One region of the Paenibacillus sp. FSL H3-0321 genome, then DNA from elsewhere that is predicted to be linked to it. Evidence: predicted binding sites of a transcription regulator. Region 1 holds the regulator's gene; each other region holds the start of a gene.
The links. Region 1 encodes NrdR, which represses ribonucleotide reductase genes. Its sites were predicted from a motif close to AACACNATATATNGTGTT; they were not measured.
Positions count from the first base shown of each region.

Region 1 (5,507 bases):
ATAGATCGGCTTGCCGTCCACTTGATCGGCCAATACCTCTATGCTCCCGGATGGGTTTATAGACAGCAGTCCCCTCTGGACATCCGTAACGATCAAATCGCCTTTGGCATCGAATATAAGTCCATTAGGCGTTCCTTGGGTGTCTGCAAACAGTTGGGCTTTTTGCGGATTACCCTCTGCATCGAAAGGAACCCTGTAAATTTTCCCGTCTGAATCTCCTGTATATAGCTGGCCTTCTTTATCGAATGTAATGAATTCCGGGAATTGAGGGGCATCAGTAACTAGCTGAGCCGAACTAAGTTTGTTGTTCTGTTGCCACGGACCCGCTTCCTCAAAAGAGGGAGCCGTCGGTGCGGACCATTTTGCCGGTTTGACCGGTGAAGGATAAAGTAAGAAAACGAGTAATCCTACAACGAGCACCGCAAGCAGTGATAGAACCCATCTGGATATCCTAGCACGCAGTGAGCGTTTAGGACGATTCACGCTTTCAGTAGATTTAACGGAGTTAACTGGTTTATTGGGCATTAGAGCGCCTCCTGTATCATTTTTGAGAGATTTTAGATTTGGACTACGATTTTACCAAAATATTGCTTTCCTTCAGCCAAGAGCGCGATAGCTTCTCCAATTCGTTCTAGAGGGAATACGCGGTCGATGACGGGATGTAAACGATGATGGGCAATCGCCCGATTCATCTTTTCAAAGTGATCCCGGTTGCCGACTTGACTGCCGCGAACCGTTGCGGCTTTGTGCAAGATGCTGGAGACATCGTATTCCGAGATGGTCAAGCCCGATAAGAACCCGACCATACTCACGGTCCCTCCAGTGCGGAGTGCATTTATGGATTTCCCCATCGTAGCCGCTCCTCCAACATCCAGAACATGGTCGACGCCGCCAGTCAGCTCTAACGCTGCCTTATCCCAATCAGGAACCTCCGAATAGTTGATCGTTTGCCATGCGCCAAGAGCTTTTGCTCGTTCCAGCTTGTCGTTGCTGCTCGACGTGATGATGACTCGTGCTCCGGTCATAAGCGAGAATTGAAGCCCGAAGATGGAGACACCGCCTGTTCCTTGCAGCAGCACAGTATCACCCGCTTGCAAACCACCGTATTCGATTAGCATGCTCCATGCGGTTAATGCCGCGATCGGCAGGGTGGAGGCCTCCTCATAAGTGAGGTGATCGGGAATAGGGACGACTCCGTCTTCATGCAGAACGACATACTCGGCCGCTACTCCGTTCAACGGACCTCCCAGACTTTCTTCTAACACCCCTGGTCTTGGGTTGCCGCCAATGAAGCGTTGTTGAAAATTACCTGCTACTCGTTGTCCGACCTGAAATCTAGTTACGCCTTGTCCAATGGCTACAATTTCTCCCGCTCCGTCTGATAATGGAATGAAGGGGAATTTAACTTCGATCGGCATTAATCCGCCGAGGACCACTAGATCCCGATAATTGAGAGAAGCTGCCCTCATGCAGATCAGCACCTCCTTAGGGCCTGGCGTTGGTTTGTCGAGTTCCGTCATGGTTAATTCCTCAAAGCCGAAGCCGTTTGTCAGTTGTATAGCTTTCATCGTATTGTCCTCCCTGCAAGATCAGATTGATTACCCGAATTCTTATTATTGCTGCTGTATCTTTCACGCGGACGAAGCATGCTTCCAACAAGCCGAAGACTTTGCTTTCGTGTAATGAAACGCGATAACTGCGCCCCTAGATAATTCTGTACACGCGAATTGCTCTCCAATACCGGAAGAAGCTTCCGTACGAGCGCCTATTCCCCCTTATTTGTCATAGTGGTGCTCTCCTTTTTGATACTATGTTATACTATAGAAACACCGTTACCAAAACTCAGAACTATTTTTCGATTTTTTTGAAAGTTAAGTAAAGCGCATTTTACGGTAACAGTGTTTCCTGTAGGTATCATTGTATCCACTCAATTTCAGAAAGTCAATATGATCTTTGAGCCTCCATCGTTTATTGACAAGTGAAGGAAGAACTACTGTATACAATTCCTGGTAACGAAAGTTGAAAACCTACCGAGAAGCTCGCATGCAAAATACTGAAAATCTCCGTAGGAGGACACTTGGAGATGTGCAAGCAGCCTATGTGATGGAGGAGTCGAGTGAATTCTTACGGACCGGGGAGCCTTTATTTCTCCAAGAAACGCTCTTTCGTCTATCTTACGGACTCAGATGCAGTTATTAGCTGATGTTCATATGAAATATTGCCTGATGGAGGGGGATAAGCGCAGTATGGTCCGTTAGCTCTGCAATATATGCTGATTAGCGAAAATAAAGTCTGTGGGGTCCGCAAGGAATTCAGGGTAGCAATGGTTAGTCTGAAGTTGGATTTCGGAGTTAGCGGGCAGCCAGCCAATCGTAACTGGTGGTCGACGTTGGCATACAGCGTTGGGAGTGGCAGTCAGCATTAGCATTTGACGTTTGGGGATTTGGACTAGGCAGTTGGCGTTTACCTTTACATCTGGGGATCAGAGGTTGAGCTCCGGATTGGATGCATGAGCGGGCTGTTGCCGTTGGCATTTGCAACTCAGAACCCCCCCACTCTCTGCTTATTTCTCCAACTCCCATAAACGGCAAAAAAACGGCATTTCTGCCGTTCTTTAGGATGGACTCTCAGGGGCTCGAACCCTGGACAAATAGATTAAGAGTCTACTGCTCTACCAACTGAGCTAAGAGTCCATATGAAATTTGGTGGAGCCAAGGGGGATCGAACCCCTGACCTCATCGCTGCCAGCGATGCGCTCTCCCAGCTGAGCTATGGCCCCATGTGGCTGATTTAGAACTACAACTATGTATTCTAAAATCCGGACTGAGCTGTTAGCTCCCATCGCTTCGTCATGTTTAAGTTCCGTAGGCGACTTCTATATAATATAAAAAATCGCCTTCGGTGTCAACACTTTTTCAAAAAAAGTTTTTCGGGGTGCGCAAAATGCTTCTACAACCCCTCAAACTCCTCGGTGTTTTTAGAGAGCAGTCCCTTCAGTTCCTTCATAAACATGTTGATATCCTTGAACTGGCGGTACACGGAGGCGAAGCGGACGTAAGCTACCTCATCGACAGGGTAGAGCTGCTCCATGACCAGCTCGCCGATCTGGCGGCTCTCCACTTCGGCTAAGGCGATGCCGCGCAGCGACTTCTCCACCTCGGAGACAATGGACTCCAGGCGCTCTACGGAGACGGGACGTTTCTCGCAGGCACGGATAAGGCCGCGCAGGATTTTGTCGCGGCTGAATTCTTCGCGGCTGCCGTCTTTTTTGATCACGATCAGCGGAGTTTCTTCAATCATCTCAAAGGTGGTAAACCGCTTGTTGCAGCGCTCACATTCCCGCCTGCGCCGGATGGACTTATTCTCGTTGGCCGGACGCGAGTCAAGCACTTTCGTATTCGTGTGATCGCAGTAAGGGCATTTCATAAGCCTTAAGTCACTTCCTTTTGCATTAATGGTCGCTTTCCGGTCCGGCATACGCCGGCTACCGGTAAGCTGATTTTATTTCCAGAAAACACCGTTTATTTGTTGTTATGAATATGCCATGTCCGGCACATAATACAGTTACCAACCGATAGGAGGTGAACAGCAATGAGCCAAAACAACAGCTCCAATAACCTGGTAGCTCCAAATTCACGCGGTGCCTTGGAACAACTGAAATATGAAGTTGCCCAAGAACTAGGTATCACGCTCTCCCCAGATGGATACCAAGGCAATAAAACTTCTTACGAAAACGGTTCGATCGGTGGTTACATCACTAAACGTCTTGTAACCCTGGCTGAGCAATCACTGGCAGGTCAATACAAATAACCTGTCCCCATAAGCTTGCCTAAAGAAGTATTAAACGGCCCTCAAGGCTGTTTAATGCTTCTTTTTTCGTACAAAACAGTCTTCTCCCTTAGAACTCGCTGTAAATCTCCGTGTACTGGTCGTAATAATAAATGACTCGCTGCACATAATGCCGGGTCTCGCCAAACGGGATATCCTTCACGGAAGCCGCTGTACCGTCCCAATTGCCCTTTTCCAGCCAGCTCTTCACTTTCCCGGGGCCTGCGTTATAGGCCGCGATTACAGCGGTACGGTTGCCATCAAACTGGCGGGAAAGCGATGACAAATACCAGGTTCCAAGCTCAATGTTGGCCGATGGCTCCCTCTTCAATTGTTGCAGTGAGACATCGGGAAGCTTGGCCTTTTCAAGCGCCCACTTCGCCGTATCCGGCATCAGCTGCATGAGTCCCAGTGCGCCTTTTTTGGACTCCCGGCCGGTCTTATAGTTCGTTTCCACCCGGATGATGGCCGCCACAAGGAACGGGTCCATATCGTAGGTGATACTGTGCTCACGAATTTCTGCTTTATAATAAATCGGATAAAACCAGGACATCCAGTTGGTACTCAAGAACAGGATTGCAGTGAATCCAACGAATAACAGGAGCAGCACTCTTTTTTTACGCAGCCATTTCATCATAGGCCCAGCCTGTCCCACAATACGGCAACCTGCTGCTCAGTTTGGGCAAGAGTACCGCTGTTGTCGATGATGTAGTCCGCTCTGCTGCGCTTCAGTTCAATATCCAGCTGGGCATCCAGTCTTCCTTGGGCCTGCTCCAGAGACAGCCCGTTGCGCTCCATCAGCCGGTCCAACTGGACCTCCCGGGGAACATAGACGACCACAATTTGCCCGAAAAGGTTGTCCAGCTCCGATTCATACAGCAGAGGGATATCTACAATAGTCAACCGCTGCGGGTCTTCTTGTTCCATTGTGTTCATACGATTTTTGATTTCCTGGCGAATCGCCGGATGCGTCAACTGATTCAGCACCTGCCGGGCTTCCGGATCATGAAAAACGATCTCCCCCAGCTTGGTGCGGTTCAGTGTTCCATCCGGCAGCAAGATTCCTTCTCCAAAATGCAGCACAGCTGCAGCCAGCACCGGATGTCCCGGGAGCATGACTTCTCTGGCGATGACATCAGCGTCCACGAGTCTTGCTCCCTTTTCCACAAACAGTGCGGACACGGTGCTTTTTCCGGAAGCAATGCCTCCGGTTAAGCCCATAATCATGTACTCACCTCATAATAGCTTCATTATTCCCATTGCAATTAACATTAACGCAGGCAGTACGGCAGCATGCTTCATCCAGTAACGTCCAGACAGCTTAAGGCCTGTTCTCATGCCCAGCAGTAGAAAGGTTCCGCTGAACAGGGCGATCATAAGCGAAGTGGATACCGGACTGAATCCCAGCAGTGCAGCCCCAAGACCCGCTCCGAAAGCATCCAGCGACAGTGCTATTCCGAGCAGCATCGCTTCCATGGAGGAAATGCTCCCGGAGGCGTCCATATCGGCCGAAGACGGCGTACGGAGAATCTGGATGACCACCCCGAGATGGCGGAGCTCCAGTGAAAAGACTGCCGCCTTCTGCGCGTCTTTTTCGATCTCACTCACAGAATCTGCAGTCGTATCTGCAAGGTCAGCAGTTGCAGCCTCCCCCTTGGAAGCCACTCCCGACAGCAGTA
Region 1 covers NZ_JBBODH010000001.1:6,760,712-6,766,218, reverse strand. Annotated here, with positions in the region: gene MHI45_RS29745 (SMP-30/gluconolactonase/LRE family protein) at 1-525, opposite strand, end outside; gene MHI45_RS29740 (zinc-dependent alcohol dehydrogenase family protein) at 558-1,568, opposite strand; tRNA gene MHI45_RS29735 (tRNA-Lys) at 2,621-2,693, opposite strand; tRNA gene MHI45_RS29730 (tRNA-Ala) at 2,704-2,779, opposite strand; gene nrdR (transcriptional regulator NrdR) at 2,950-3,426, opposite strand; gene MHI45_RS29720 (alpha/beta-type small acid-soluble spore protein) at 3,592-3,810, shown strand; gene MHI45_RS29715 (lytic transglycosylase domain-containing protein) at 3,899-4,462, opposite strand; gene coaE (dephospho-CoA kinase) at 4,462-5,055, opposite strand; gene MHI45_RS29705 (manganese efflux pump) at 5,065-5,507, opposite strand, start outside.

Region 2 (5,507 bases), 6.5 Mb from region 1:
TAGACCTTTGACGACTTCCATTTCAGCGGACCATAGACCTTCTCAAGCGCCGGGATGCCGTCTTCACGCTGATCCACTTCACCTTGCGATGCAAACCGCAGCCTACTTGCATGTTTCTGCAGATCGGAAATCGTTGTAATCCCCAGCTCCTTAGATACAGCTGTGCGGACAACCAGCCCTGCTCCATCATTGGCTTTGGAGTAATCCAGCCAAGTGACTTGGAACTGTTGTTCATATTCATTTTTCACCATATTGTAAACTTCCTCAGGGTCGGTCATCAGCGGCTTCTTGAGGATGGTTAACAAGCCTGTCCCTGTGTATTCCGGATATAGATCAATCTCATCATTAATAAGCGAGGTATGAATGACGGACCCTGCAATGTTGAAGACTCTCTCGACCTTGTATCCTGCATCCTCCAGCGCCAGAGCATACAATTCACCTACGAGCAAATTTTCAGTAAAATCTTTGCTCCCGACACGTACGGTCGGTTGGCCGCTTCCTTCCTCGTTCTTGCTGCCGCAAGCGGCCAGTGTAAACATCAATAGCAGTACAATTGCAACTGCTGTGAATGACTTTGTTGTATTCTTCATATCCAATCCCTACTTTCCGGTGAATTTATATTTAAACAAATATCTTTCTGCCCCATCAAGGATGAGCGTGGAGGCGATGGACAGCACCGCAACCGATATACCTCCAATCAGGAGCAAGTCGATCCGGTTTAGACCAAGGCCTGTGAAAATAATGCTCCCGAGACCTCCGGCGCCGATCTTTGCGGCTAATGTCGCGCTTGCCACGATCTCAATGGCAGCCGTCTTGATTCCGGTTAGAATGAGCGGCGCGGCTAACGGAAGCTTCACCTTCCATAGCACCTGCCAGTCCGACATTCCCATCGCGTAAGCCGTTTCCAGCATAAACGCAGGCACTTCTTCAAGTCCGGCAACAGTGTTCATCAGAATCGGCGGAATGGCTAGTAATATCAGTGCTGTCATAGCCGGCTGGAACCCTGTCCCCATCAGCGGGATCAACAGAAAGAGGATCGCCAGGCTTGGGATGATCCGTAAAACCTGAAAGATGGTGACGATCCATTTTTCGTATTTCTTGCGTTCCGCACACAAATATCCCAGGATGATTCCAAACAAAGCTGAGCCCCCTAAAGCCAAGACGCTGATGGCGATGTGCTCTTTTACGGAGAACAAGTAAGCACCTATGTCGGTTGTGAAATAATTCGTAATCTGCTCCCATAAGCTGCTGCCCAAGCTGAACCCCGCCTTTACTGATTGCATTTTCTAGCGCTAAAATAATCATAAGTTATATAGTTACTTACCGGAAGTAGGCACCTTTTTATAATAGAGTTACCTTTAGGTGACTATTGGAGATATGTGCGGGAAAATCCCTATAGCATAATGCTCTTCTATGTGCCAAACCACATTCCCTAAAACGAATGAATAATAGTAAACATTCTCCCAATCAAGTTCACAAAACAAAAAAAGCCGCCATCTAGGCGACTTTCTATTGATCTTCATAAAAGGATCGCTCCTGCAGTTCCAAAATGCTCTTGTCCTATCGAACCTTACGTTTGTAAGCTATGTTAACCATTTCAGAAGATACCAGCATGATGCTAAAAAGAATGAGCAGTATTACAGGAACCATAAACATTCCCAATTGACTTGCAAATATCCCCATCAATGATGGTATTAGTGTTGAACCCGTATAAGCACTAGCCATTGCAAGTCCAATGACACTTGGGGAAGCTATTTTGCCAAAACGTTCCGGTGTTGAATGAACAATGCTTGGATAGATTGGTGCTCCGCCCAACCCCACAATAAATAGAGCACCTGCAGAAATCCAATAATGGACTGGCATAACAAGAATCAAAAGTCCAAAGCAGCCAATGATTCCACCATATCTAATCAGGTTTTTACTGGATACGTTAGTAGACAGAAATCCTGATATGATTCGTCCAATGATGATTCCAATATAGAATAAGGAAGATAAAGCTGCTGCTGTGCCAGGAGAAACCCCTTTATTCCCTATAAAAAAAGATGCCATCCATAGACCTGCAGCAGCTTCCGATCCATTGTAACAGAGCATGGTAACCATGGATATTTTCACCCCTGGGATTCGTAAAGCCTCTCTGTTGCTGATCAGTTTCTCTTCGTCGCTTCCTTCTTCTATACTCTCCTTCTCAAAAATCTTCCATAAAGACAAAGACGCCAGTAATATCATCGCTATAGTAAGCAGAAGTAAGCCTACTGTAACGTATCCTGCACGCCAGTTGTTATCACGGTTCAGCCAAAACGACATTATAATTGGACCCGTAAATGCTCCAATTCCCCAAAAACAATGCAACCAGTTCATATGCTTGGCTTTGAAATGCACTGCTACATAGTTGCTCAATGCAGCGTCCACGGAACCTGCTCCTAAGCCCAAAGGAATAGCAAGTAGAAATAGAAATATGAAATCTGATGAAATAGAGAATCCAAGCAAAGCGATTGCCGTAGAGAGTATACTGACCAAGGTTACCTTACCCGTACCGTATCTGTGCAACAATCTGCTGGCAAATAAACTCGATATTACCGTACAGAATGAGACTATTAACGATATATAACCTGCCATTTCCGTTGTGGCACCAATATCGTGTTGCATAATGGGCCAAGCGCTGCCTAGTAAAGCATCTGGCAATCCCAGACCCATAAATGCGAGATAAATAATTATTAGTAATAACGTAACCATCTTAGGGTTCTCCTCTATTTGGGTATTTGTCATCTGATTCAACTTCGAATCGAAACACAAATATAATAATATTGATATTCTTTCATCGGATCTTGCTATATTTTGACTGATTATAGCAATATTCAGTCAACGGACCGTATAAAGACAGATAATAAGGTAATGGGGAGCCCCCTTACAAATGTGTCAGCTTCTTCAGAAGCGGAAAAGTGCTTGCAGCGCCTGAAGTTATGGGATTCCGATACTCTAGCAAAGCGCTTACTAGACGGATTTATAACGAATAAGGTGGTTTGTCAATATTGACTTTCCAACATATAGTGATTAAAATAAACAACGCACACTAAATATAGTGTTAATATGATTTTTCAGTATTTAAAACTAAGCAATTCAATCTTTACAATTTTAAGAGGAGTTTCAATATTTACAGGGGGACTGACACCATGCTAGTCGCGTATGATTCAAAAACAGGAAACGTCAAACGCTTCATCGGCAAGCTGAAGCTGCCGGCTGTGCAGATTGATGAGCATATGACGATTGACGAGCCCTATGTGCTAATTACATATACCACCGGCTTTGGACAGATTCCAGAGAAGGTGTCAGCTTTCTTGGGGAACAATTATGCCAATCTGAAAGGCATCGCTGCCAGCGGCAACAAGAACTGGGGCAAGCTGTTTGCAAACAGTGCAGACTTGATTGCAGACCAGTACAATGTGCCAGTTATCGGTAAATTTGAGTTATCGGGTACATTTGGCGATGTGGAACGAATTAAACAGGAGGTGAGCCGGGTTGCGGCATATTGAACTGAACAACATGTTAATGAAGCGGGACGAGAGCGGCTTCTTTCAACTGGACAAAGACCTTGAGGCAGTAGCCGAATTTATGCGGGATGTAGAGCGGCGGAGCCTGGTTTTTGCAAATACAAACGCTAAGGTCGATTACATGATTGAACAGGATTTCTACGAGAACTTTTACGGGCAGTACAGCGTAGAGGAAATTGAGCAAGTCTACCAGATTGCCCATAGCTACAACTTCAGCTTCCCATCCTATATGGCAGCTTCGAAATTCTACATGGACTACGCTGTAAAAAGTAATGACCGCAAGCAATATCTGGAGCACTACCCGGACCGTGTGGCGGCAGTCGCCCTCCACCTGGGACGCGGCAACGCCGATACTGCCGGAGTGCTTGCCCGTTCAATGATGGAGCAGCGTCTGCAGCCTGCGACTCCAACCTTCCTGAATGCCGGTAAAAGCCGGCGCGGTGAGCTCGTCTCCTGTTTCCTTATCGAAATGGACGACTCGCTCAATTCCATCAACTACGTGCTTAATACCTGCATGCAGCTATCGAAGATCGGCGGCGGTGTGGCAGTTAACCTGTCCAAGCTGCGCTCGCGCGGGGAGACGATCAAGGGTGTCGAGGATGCAGCCAAAGGCATTATGCCTGTGCTCAAGCTTATGGAGGACGGCTTCTCCTATGCTGATCAGATGGGCCAACGCAAAGGCTCCGGAGCAGCCTACTACAACATTTTTGGCTGGGATGTTCTGGAATTCCTCGACAGCAAGAAGATTAACGCCGACGAGAAAACAAGGCTCAAAACCCTGTCCATTGGGTTGATCATTCCGAACCGCTTCTATAAGCTGGCGAAGGACAATGAACCGCTGCATGTATTTGCCCCATACACTGTGTACAAGGCCTATGGCACGCATCTCGACGATATGGATCTGGATGACATGTACGATAAGCTGCTGGCCGATCCGCGTGTCAAGAAGAAGAAGGCCATGAGCGCACGGGATATGCTGACCAAAATTGCCATGATCCAGTTGGAATCCGGCTACCCTTATATCATGAACAAGAGCAACGCCAATGCGGCCCATGCCCTGAAAAATGTCGGACAGATCAAAATGTCCAATCTCTGTACCGAAATCTTCCAGCTCCAGGAGACCACCGAGATTGCTGACTACGGGCAGGAGGATACCATCCGCCGCGATGTAAGCTGTAATCTGGCTTCCCTGAATATTGTCAACGTGATGGAACACGGCAAGATCCGCGAATCCGTGCATGAAGGTATGATCGCCCTGACTGCTGTCAGCGATATGACCAGTATCTCCAATGCCCCTGGCGTAGCTAAAGCGAACAAAGAGATGCACTCTGTTGGTCTAGGCGTCATGAATCTTCACGGCTATCTCGCGAAGAACAACATCGCTTATGAAAGCGAGCAAGCCCGCGACTTTGCCCGGACTTTCTTCATGACAATGAACTTCCATTCCCTGGAGAAGAGCATGGAGATCGCTGCCGCAACCGGCCGATCTTTCCATGGCTTCGAGGCATCAGACTATGCCACCGGAGTTTATTTTGAGCGTTACCTGACAACGGATTACCGTCCGGCTACACCAAGAGTGCAGGAGCTGTTCGGGGATATGTATATCCCGTCACCTGCAGACTGGGAACAATTGCGGGATGCAGTAATGGCCAACGGTCTGTACCATGCTTACCGCCTGGCGATTGCGCCAACAGCCAGTATCTCCTATATCCAGAATGCCACTTCGAGCGTTATGCCGATTGTGGAGCAGATTGAGACCCGGACTTATGCCAATTCAACCACATACTATCCGATGCCGTACCTGCGGCCGGACAATGTGTTCTTCTATAAATCGGCTTACCAGATGGATCAGTTCAAGGTCATTGATCTGATCGCAGAAATTCAGCCTCATATCGACCAGGGCATCTCGACCGTGCTGCATGTCAACAGCGATGTATCCACCAGGGAACTGGCCCGCTC
Region 2 covers NZ_JBBODH010000001.1:295,425-300,931, reverse strand. Annotated here, with positions in the region: gene MHI45_RS01220 (glycine betaine ABC transporter substrate-binding protein) at 1-590, opposite strand, end outside; gene MHI45_RS01215 (ABC transporter permease) at 600-1,256, opposite strand; gene MHI45_RS01210 (MFS transporter) at 1,561-2,733, opposite strand; gene nrdI (class Ib ribonucleoside-diphosphate reductase assembly flavoprotein NrdI) at 3,171-3,530, shown strand; gene nrdE (class 1b ribonucleoside-diphosphate reductase subunit alpha) at 3,517-5,507, shown strand, end outside.
Region 2: the regulator NrdR is predicted to act here: its motif matches at 3,067-3,084, upstream of nrdI (class Ib ribonucleoside-diphosphate reductase assembly flavoprotein NrdI).

Region 3 (5,507 bases), 380 kb from region 1:
CATGTCGTCGTTCACCTTTCTTGGTCCAAATCAAATCATATTCATGGAACGGGTATAAATTAATTGTAGCGGACAAGCTCTAAAAAGGGTGTTGCATGCTGTCGCGCCGGGTTGCGGGAATTCCGCTGTTTTTTTGCCTGCTTTTAGCGAGCAGGGTCGCATTCTATGTGCTGCGCAGATGGAACAGGCCGTAGGTTACGGCAGAAACTGCAACCTGCGGCTCGTATTGCCAGGAGGTCTCCTTCCGGCGGCGGTTGTATTGCTCCTGGATCGCCAGCCGTTTCTCTTCGTCCTGCTCTTTGAGCAGCTCCTCATAATAAATGTCTACGATGCTCAGCTCAAGCCGCAGCCTTTCCCGGGCTTCCTCCGCCCAGCTGTAGTCCAGTTTCGCAAGCTGTGAAGTCAAATAAGCCTCCAGCCGGTCGGCCCCGGCGGCAATGGTAAGCTCCGAGGGCTGGATGTGAATGTTCTCCGGCAAGCGGGGAGTTAATTCCCGTGAATTCAGCTTCGTGCCAAAGTCGGCGGCAATGACCCCGCTGGTTAAGGAAATTCCGATAAAATGCAGCTCTTCCCGTTTCAGATCGCAAGTCATCTCTACTTTGTAACAGACGCCTAGCCACGGTTCATAAGCCGCAGAGAACAGTGTCATCCGCTGCCTGCTTCCCGGGTCCTCGAACAGCTGCAGACATTTGCCCTCATCACGCGCTGCTGCCCAGATCTGCTTCAGCCGCTTGCTGCCGTATACTATATCCTCGCGGCGGATCATGCCCGGTCCGATCCGCGGCAATACCGGCACAACGCCGAAGTAGCGGGCGAGAATGCCGTCCTGCGGATCTGCTTCAGCGGGAGCCGCCCCTGCGGATGGCGGCTGCCCGAAACCGGCCGCCGGGCTGTCCGCGCCGGCTTCCATCTCTGCCGCGCCAAGGTTGCCTCCTGCGCCCGGCAGAAGCCCGGCCGCAGGGCGGCTTGCCGCGCCCCGCTGCGCCCGGGGCGGAGGAGCGGCCTGCGCGGCCAAGCTGTCGTACTTCTCCGGGTCGAAGACGAAGGTGAACGACAACGTCTCCGGATCGACGCCGGTGCGTTCCACGAACCCCCAATAATAAGGCCGGTCGGTGAGCATCCGGTCGGCGCGCGGTGAGAGCTTCACTGTCACATGCAGCGGAGATACCTCAAGGATCGAGCACTCCGTTGCTTCCAGATAATCCATGACATGCTTGCGGACTTGCTGCGGAGAAAGGGTCATCAGGTGGCCTCGCTTTCATTCTGTATGCCTTGGGTCAGCTCGCTGATGGATTCGCCGATGTGGTCGAGTCCGCTGCGCAGCTCCTCGTCGCTGCGGGCTTCAAGCATGATTTTATAAAGACTTTTCTCCAGCGATTCCTTTTTCTCGAAACGTTCCAGGATCACATCCAAACCGCCGATAACCATCTCGAACATATTGATTTTCTCATGCAGCAGATGCAGGATATGCTCTTCGATGGTACCTTCTGTGGAGAGGTTGTAGATGACCACATCGTTCTCCTGGCCCAGGCGGTGGACCCGGCCGATCCGCTGCTCGACCCGCATCGGGTTCCACGGCAGATCGAAATTGATCATATGGTGGCAGAACTGCAAATTGATGCCCTCGCCGCCAGCTTCCGTAGCAATCATGACCTGGGCCCGTCCACGGAAAAGATCCATCATCCAGTCCTTCTTGCCGCGGTTCATCCCGCCGGAGTATGACACACACTGCAGCCCGTGTTCACGGAAGTACTGCAGCAGATATTCCTGTGTGGCGCGGTATTCAGTGAAGACGATAACCTTTTCATTCATTTCACGGATTAGCTCCATCGTTTTCTCTGCTTTGGTATTCGTCTTGACGGTGCGGATGCTCTGCAGCAGCTCCATCATCCGCTCCCGCTTCGGAGAATCGGCAGGCAGCTTTTTGATCAGGTTCACCAGGGTGATGAATACAGCATCACGGCTGCTGCATACCTCCCGTTGAAGCGTAACCAGAGAGAGCATGCTGCTGAGATTGCCGCCAGCTTCCTGATATTGGTCTTTGACAAAGGCGGTAACGCCGTCATATAATACCTTCTCTTCCGGTGAGAGCGTGAGCGGAATATTACGGACCTTGCGCTTGGTGAAGTTGACCGGGCCCTCGCCGCGGCGGTTACGGATCATGACTTTGGACAGCTCGCCCCTCAGCTGGACTTCATTCTTCGGCTGACGTTTGTCCACGACGAAATTAGCGGCAAAATCCCCCTGATTGCCAAGCTGCCCCGGCTTCAGCAGGGTGATCAGGTTGAACAGCTCGCCGAGGTCATTCTGTACAGGAGTAGCGGTGAGCAGCAGGCAGTACTTTTTGCGCAGCTGCTGAACAAACTGGTAGTTGGTGGACTTCTTGTTCTTCAGCTTATGGGCCTCGTCGATAATCAGCATGTCGTATTCGCTGCCGAGCAGCAGTTCTTTATGCGGATCACGTTTGGCGGTGTCCATGGAGGCGACCACAATGTCATTTCCCCAGGAATAGGACTTCTTCTGTGCTACGGCAGTAATACCGAATTTGGCGTTCAGCTCACGTACCCACTGCAGGACGAGTGAGGCGGGAACCAGAATCAGCACTTTGCTTACCAGTCCGCGTACCAAATATTCCTTAAGCACGAGACCGGCTTCGATCGTTTTGCCGAGTCCGACTTCGTCGGCGAGAATCGCCCGGCCCGACATTTCAAAGAGTACCTTATGAGCGGTATCAAGCTGGTGGGGAAGCGGAGACAGACCTGACAAATGCTTCAGGCATTGCAGCTCGTCGAAGCTGGTGACAAGGCCCGATTCTTCGCCCTGCACGGCAAGCCGGGATAACCTCAGGTCCCCCCAAGGCCCGCCTTTCTCCAGTCTCGACTCCAGATCATGCAGCCAGTTTCGCTCAAAGGATAGGGGAACAGGCAGCAGCGGGACGGGCGTATTGAGCTCTTGCGTCAGGGAATTGCGGGATAATTGCGTCATGTTGCAGCCTCCTCCGGCGCTGTATCATATCGAACTAGCGTAGAAGTAGTATGCGCGTAAAAGAGAGAATTCATAACCTGATATGGATTGCGAAAGAGTTGTGCATATTAAAGATTCACTCACCCTCAGATGAAACTTTTAGTTTCTGATTTTATAAAAAAACGAGCAAGAGTGAGAAAAGGCGTCATGGATGCCGATTTTTCGCCACGGGGCTTCTTATATCGAAAAAGACCTCCGATACAATATGTGGTATAGTTTAAAAGCTGACGCACACAATATATTGTTACAAATGCTTGAAATATTGATTTATCAGAGCATTTGACGGTTATTTGTTATTGACAAGAGGAACTTCCTTTGCACAAGCAGGGCAGCTGGAAGTTTTTGTTGTGGGTCACAAAACGTAAGCCCACATCATGGAACGGAAGATTTACATATCATACATCCGGGAGGTTTTTCTATTGAGTACAGTGAAACGCAAGCAGCGCCTTGAGGGCCTAAGCGAGAAAATATTTTTGGACCGGTATGCGTGGAAGGATGCGGACAGCAATAATGCCAAAGTAGGCGATGTTGTTCTCGTCCTGACCAAAGACGATCCCAAATTCCCTACCAAGGAAGTTGGCGAAATTGTGGAGCGCAGCGGACGGATTGTTACCGTGAAGACACGCAGTGGTGAACTGGTGAAATCGGATGTAGAAAAGCTTACGCTTAATATAGAGAAAACTCCGGAGGAAATGTGGGACCGGCTCGCAGCCGCCATGGCTTCGGTAGAGAAAACGCCTGAGCTTCAGGAAGAATGGACAGGCAAGTTCCGCTCCATTCTCGATGACTGGAAGCTTGTACCGGGCGGACGGATCGCCGCAGGCGCCGGTGCCAGTGAAGAACTGACGCTGTTCAACTGTTATGTAGTACCTTCGCCTAAAGACAGCCGCGGCGGAATTATGCAGACACTGTCGGAAATGACCGAGATTATGGCCCGCGGCGGCGGCGTGGGGATTAACCTGTCTTCGCTGCGTCCCCGCCGTGCTATCGTTAGAGGCGTGAACGGATCATCCAGCGGCTCTGTCTCCTGGGGCGGGCTGTTCAGCTATACGACCGGACTGATTGAGCAGGGCGGCAGCCGCCGTGGCGCGCTGATGCTGATGATCAATGACTGGCACCCGGATGTGGTTGATTTCATTACTGTGAAGCAGACTATGGGTCAAGTGACCAATGCCAACCTTTCAGTATGTGTCAGCAACGCTTTTATGAAAGCTGTTAAAGAAGATCTCGACTGGGAGCTTGTATTCCCGGATACGACTGACCCTGATTATGATACGATTTGGGACGGTGACCTCGATAAATGGAAAGCGGACGGCCGCCGGGTCATTCCTTACCGTACTGTTAAGGCACGCGATGTCTGGCATACGATTATTGAATCAGCCTGGAAATCGGCAGAGCCGGGCGTCGTATTCATGGAATACTACAACCAAATGTCCAACAGCTGGTACTTTAATCCGATTATCTGCACCAATCCGTGTGGTGAGCAAGGACTTCCGGGCTGGGGTGTCTGCAACCTGTCCGCCGTCAACCTTTCGAAGTTCTACGATGCGGAGAATCATGATGTGGACTGGGCCGATCTGGCGACGACTACCCGTTATTCTGTTCGTTTCCTGGACAATGTCATTGACAAGACGCCATATCATTTCCCGGAAAATGAAGCCAACCAGAAATTGGAACGCCGCGTAGGCCTTGGAACTATGGGTCTGGCTGAGCTGATGATCAAACTGAACATCCGCTACGGTAGTCCTGAATCGCTGGAGTTTCTGGACAAGCTGTACGGCTTTATGGCCCGCGAAGCGTACCTGGCTTCAGCGGAAATTGCCGGCGAAAAGGGTTCGTTCCAGGCGTTCGATACCGACAAATATCTGCAGAGCGGATTTATGAAAAACATCACCGAAGTTTATCCGGAGGTGGGTGAATCCATCCGCAAGCACGGCATGCGCAACGTTACCGTGATTACCCAGGCGCCTACAGGCAGCACCGGTACAATGGTAGGAACTTCGACCGGTATTGAGCCTTATTTTGCCTTCAAATATTTCCGTCAAAGCCGTCTCGGCTACGACGAGCAGTTCGTGCCGATTGCACAGGAATGGCTGGAAGCCCATCCGGGTGAAGAGCTGCCTGATTATTTCGTAACCTCGATGGATTTGTCGGCTAAAGATCACATCCGTGCTCAGGCTGCCATTCAGCGCTGGGTGGACAGCTCGATCTCCAAGACCGCCAACTGCCCGTCAGACTTCACCGTTGAAGAAACTGCCGAGCTGTACGGAATGGCCTTCGATCTGGGCTGCAAAGGTGTAACTATCTACCGCGACGGCAGCCGCGATGTGCAAGTGCTGGAAACCACGAAGAAGGAAGACAAGAAAGAGGCTCCGGCAGCGGAAACGGCTGCACCGGAGGCAGTAGAAGTTGCACCGGCCAGCGCGGTTGTGGCAGCAAGCCCTGCGCCACAGGCCAATGCCAATGTTGTCGACAAGCAATAC
Region 3 covers NZ_JBBODH010000001.1:7,145,326-7,150,832, forward strand. Annotated here, with positions in the region: gene MHI45_RS31500 (hypothetical protein) at 1-3, opposite strand, end outside; gene MHI45_RS31505 (YqhG family protein) at 164-1,243, opposite strand; gene MHI45_RS31510 (DEAD/DEAH box helicase) at 1,243-2,985, opposite strand; gene MHI45_RS31515 (adenosylcobalamin-dependent ribonucleoside-diphosphate reductase) at 3,399-5,507, shown strand, end outside.
Region 3: the regulator NrdR is predicted to act here: its motif matches at 3,255-3,272, upstream of MHI45_RS31515 (adenosylcobalamin-dependent ribonucleoside-diphosphate reductase).